2 regions of the Duganella sp. Leaf61 genome follow, and region 2 is predicted to be linked to the other one. Evidence: predicted binding sites of a transcription regulator. Region 2 holds the regulator's gene; the other holds the start of a gene.

Region 1 (2,397 bases), on a different contig from region 2:
AGCAGGCGCGGCGGCGCATGGCCGCCATCGATGACGATCCGCACCCGGCCCTTGCCAGCGCGCTGGATGGCTTTCAGTGCATTCCTCAGCAGGTTCAGCAAGATCACCACCGACAGCTCGGACTGGCCGGCAAAACTGAAATTGCGGCGTACCTCCAGCGCCACCAGCTTTTGCTGGCCGGCGTTGACGAACGGGTAGCGCTTGAGCACCGCCGCCACCACCGCTTCCATCGATACCGTCTCGATCGGCCGCAGGCTGCGCCGCACCGCCGTGGCGCTGAGCAGGAACAGGTCGATCATGTGGTTCATGTGGCGCACCTCGAACTGGATCCGCGCCAGCGCGTCGACGGTGCCCACGCGGTCGGCCGGCAGCGGCCCCGCACTTTCCGAGCACATGCGCAGCAGGCCGCGCACATTGGCGTCCACGCTGGTGAGCGGCGTGCGCAGTTCGTGCGCCACGGTCGCCAGTCCGGCGCCCAGTCCCGCCAGTTTTTCCTGCGCCAGTACCTCGCGGCTGATCTTGGCAGCAGCGAGCACGGCAATCGTGAACCAGTGGATCGGCAACTGCTGCAATACCAGCCGGCTGCCGAGGACGGCGGTGTCGCCCACCATGGCCACCGCTGCCACCGCCGCCGCCGTGCCGATCAGGTAAGCCTTGACGGCGACGCTGGTGTCGAAATGGAACAGCACGATCAGGCCGATCAGCAGGGACTCGCTCCACACGCCGGACGCATGATTCATCAGGAACATAAAGGTGAAGAAGAACGGGAAGATGTAGCTGAGCGTGACCAGCAGGTACAGGTCCAGCATGCGGCGGCTGAACTGGCGCGCAAACAGGCCGATCGCGCACAGCACGATACCGACCAGCCGCAGCGGCAGGCTCTCGTATTCCTGCGGGAAAAAGTGCTGCCAGATCACGTAGTACAGCGGCATGGCGACCGTGCCGATGCAGGCCAGCAGCAAGATGCGCACGGTGGCATGGTCTTCGCGGCCATGGTATTGGAGCAGCGACTGCAGCACGCTCGTCTTCCAACGCTTGAAGGATTCTTGCAGTGGTTGCTTCATGGCAAGGATTTACTTGTCTGTGAGACTTATCATCGCCCGGATTTGCAACGCACTCTGGCATATCAAATAGGTCGTTGATTTTGATCAACTGGTTTAGGATTTTTATGCATCAAGGTGCGGAATAGTTTCATAAAAAAACACAACCATTTCAAAACAGGAAAATATCATGACCAACGTTAACACTTGCCAAAATGCCTTGTTTCACCCTTCGCTGTTTGCTGCCGAACACCTGATGCCGGATTACGTGCGCCGGCGCATGGATGCGCATCACGTGACGCGGATTGAACAGTTGCTCGGCGGCGAGCACCCGCATGCCTGGCAGCCGGTCCAGGCGGGCTCGGTATTTTTGGCCGGTAACGATTACCTGTGCCTGGCCGGCGAGCCGGCGCTGGTGCGGGCCCAGGTCAACGCCTTGCAGGGGGGCGAAAGCGAACAGCTGATGTCGGCGGTGTACCTGCAGGAGGGCAGCGCCCAGCACCGGCTCGAACACAAGTTCGCGCGCTTCATGGGTGCCGAGGACGCGATTTTGGCGCAGTCGGGCTGGGCCGCCAATGTTGGCCTGGTCCAGACGCTGGCCGAGCCCGGCTTGCCGGTGTACCTCGACATGCAGGCCCACGCCTCGCTGTGGGAGGGCGTGCAGTCGGCCGGCGCCGTGCCGGTCTCGTTCCGCCACAATGACCTCGAGCATCTGCAGCGGCAGGTGGCGCGCCACGGACGCGGCGTAATCGCGGTCGATGCGCTCTACAGCACCAATGGCAGCGTGGCGCCATTGCCGGCACTGGTCGATCTGGCCTGGGCGACCGGCTGCGTGCTGATCGTCGATGAATCGCATTCGCTGGGCACCCACGGTCCGCGCGGCGCCGGATTGGTCGCCGCGCTGGGCTTGCAGGACCGCGTGCATTTCCGCACGGCGTCGCTGGCCAAGGCGTTTGCCGGGCGCGCCGGCGTCATCACGTGCTCCAGCAAATTCAAGGGCTACTTCCTGTCCGAGTCGCGCCCTGCCATCTTCAGTTCCTGCCTGCTGCGGCACGAGCTGGCGTGGTTCGATGCCGCCATCGACTTTGTCGCGGCAGCCGACGAGCGGCGCGTGGCCCTGCACATCAAGGCCTGCGCGCTGCGCGAGGAACTCGGTGCGCTCGGCTACAACGTCAGCGACGGCACCGAGCAGATCATCGCCCTGGAAGCGGGCCCGGAACCGAAAACGCTGGCGCTGCGCAAGCTGCTCGAAGCGCGCGGCGTGGTGGGCGCCATGTTCTGCGCACCGGCCACGCCGAAGAACCGCTCGCTGGTGCGCCTGACCCTCAATAGCGGCCTCGATCGCAGCCAGCTGCGG
Region 2 (2,397 bases):
GCACCAGCACGAACGCTTCGACCGGATGCAGGCCGCCGCCCGACGGGCTGGTCTTTTTCAGGACGTTAGCGTGCGGGCCGATGTGGCGCAGTTCCTGGGCGCCGAATGTGCGTTGCAGCAGGCGCGCCGCCACCGCCAGCGGCAGGCTGGCGCTGGTGTCGTAGTTGCGGCCCGTGTAGCGGCGCAGCAGTACCTCGTCGAGGAAACCGGCGGGCGCTGGCAGCGGCACCGCCGCGCCGATGCTGGCCACCTGCTGCACCGGCGGTGGCGGATTGCCGTGGCGTTCGAGCAGTTCCTCGAAGCTGGGCGCCTCCATGCCGGTGTCGCTGCGTACGTCGTGCCAGCGCGAGAACGTGTGCGCCAGCGCCGCCAGCGGCCGCCAGTGCAGCGTGCGCAAGGTGTCGTCGCGTTCGCGCAGGGCGTCCTGCGCGGTGGCCTGCTCTTGCTGCTGCCCCTGATCCTCGGCCAGCAGCAGGCCGTGCGCGAGCAGCCGGTCCACGACTGCCGCGCCATGGCGTTCGACGACCTGGTCGCGCGCGGTCCACACCGACGCACCGACATCGGCCAGCATTGCCAGGTCGGCCGCATCGACTTCGATCTCGCGGTCCAGGTGCGGCGCCAGCGCCAGCCAGCGGGTGCTGGCCGCCAGGGTGCTGGTGCCGGCAAACAAGGCGGTCCAGTCGATGTCCAGTTCTTCGCGGGGTTCGAGGTACAGCACGGCGCAGCGGCGTAGATTCATGGTCTTTATCTCTCCTGCTCAAGTTGAGAAATCGGCAATAACGAGGACCAGTCTAGCGTATCCTTCGCCAGCGGGAAAGTGGCGACGGGCGGAATTTTCACCGGTCATTTGCTTGCACAATGCAAGTGAAATGCACGTCGGAATACCCGATGGTGGCAGTGCGGCATCGCACCATCCTGGCGCATCATGGTCTACACTAGCGGTCATGATCAAAGACCTGCCATCGCTGGTGCTGCCCGGCGCCACAATCGACATCCTCAAAGCCAGCTGCGCCACGTGCAGCATGCACCAGCTGTGTTTGCCCATGGGACTGGGCAACGAAGACATGGACCGGCTCGACCAGATCATCGGCCGCCGGCGCAAGGTCGCGCGCGGCAATACCTTGTTCCGCATTGGCGACCCGTTCCAGAACCTGTACGCGATCCGCCTCGGCCACTTCAAAACCTACCAGGTCAACCGCGAAGGCGCGGAGCAGATCACCGGCTTCCAGATGGCCGGCGAACTGCTGGGCATGGACGCCATCAGCACCGACCTGCACCATTGCACGGCGGTGGCGCTGGAAGACAGCGAAGTGTGCGAAATTCCGTTCGCCACCCTGCAGCAACTGCTGGCCGAAATGCCGACCCTGCTGCGCCACTTCCACCGCATGATGAGCCAGGAAATCACGCGCGAGCAAAGCGTGATGCTCTTGCTCGGCAATATGCAGGCCACCCAGCGTTTCGCCGCCTTCCTGGTCAACCTGTCGTCGCGCTACGAAGCACGCGGCTACTCGCCCAACGCGTTCCAGCTGCGCATGTCGCGCGAGGAGATCGGCAACTACCTGGGCCTGACGATCGAAAGCATCAGCCGCCTGCTGTCGAAGTTCAAGAAAGAAGGACTGGTCCGGGTAAGCAACCGCGAAATCGAACTGCTGCAGCCGCAAACGCTCAAGGCGATTACGGCCGGTACCCAGACTTGCGGTTGAACTGATAGCGCGCCAGAGGCATGCCTGTGCCCCGGCGCCTATTGTGCGGCTATTGCGCCGGCGCCTGCTGCTGCACAGGCGCCACATCCGCCACCAAGGTTACCCCGCGCTCCTTCGGCCACGTCCACGCGCCGGCCAGGCGCCAGTCGCGTTTTTCGCCTTCCACCAGCACCACCCAGCGGCTGCGTTCGAGCATGGCCAGTGGCAGTTCGAAGCGGCCCGCCGCATCGGGTAGCACGGTCGCTTCGATGTCCTTGTCGGGCAAGGTCGCGTGCGCGAGACGCAGCCGCAGGCGCTCGGTGATGCCGCCGCCGCTGGCGCGTTGCACCTGGCCCGTCAGCGCGCCGCGATTGGCGTCGTAGCCGATCGTCATCGACAGGCCCATGGCGCTGGCCACGCGGTCGCGGCTCAGGTCCTGGTTGATGGCCTTGCCCTGCTTGTAGTAGTCGCCAACCACCACCGGGTCGGGCGTTGAAAACGCCAGCCAGGCGGTAAACACGCTGCCGGCCACCACGATGGCCGGGCCCAGCATCAGGAACCACGGCCAGCGCTGCTTGTACCACGGCGTGACCGTGCTGTGTAAATGGTGCATGGTGATCTCCTAGCGCGGCACAATGAAGACCGCTGTTTCTTTCACATGCAGCGCCGGATCATCCACCGATGTCAGCGCCACTTCGATCTTGTTCGAGCCCTT

What was found. The regulator FNR, encoded in region 2, switches genes on or off when oxygen is low (the NO sensors DNR and NnrR bind a similar motif). The targets are predictions, from matches to a motif close to TTGATNNNNATCAA.
Region 1: cqsA (alpha-hydroxyketone-type quorum-sensing autoinducer synthase) is a predicted target of FNR. The motif match lies at 1,139-1,152, and genes of this name have one in related genera.

Annotation. Positions count from the first base shown of each region.
Region 1 is NZ_LMLM01000012.1:276,588-278,984, reverse strand. It holds gene ASF04_RS10255 (sensor histidine kinase KdpD) at 1-1,064, opposite strand, end outside; gene cqsA (alpha-hydroxyketone-type quorum-sensing autoinducer synthase) at 1,231-2,397, shown strand, end outside.
Region 2 is NZ_LMLM01000023.1:264,437-266,833, forward strand. It holds gene ASF04_RS14190 (putative peptide maturation dehydrogenase) at 1-739, opposite strand, end outside; gene fnr (fumarate/nitrate reduction transcriptional regulator Fnr) at 945-1,703, shown strand; gene ASF04_RS14200 (FixH family protein) at 1,753-2,295, opposite strand; gene ccoG (cytochrome c oxidase accessory protein CcoG) at 2,305-2,397, opposite strand, start outside.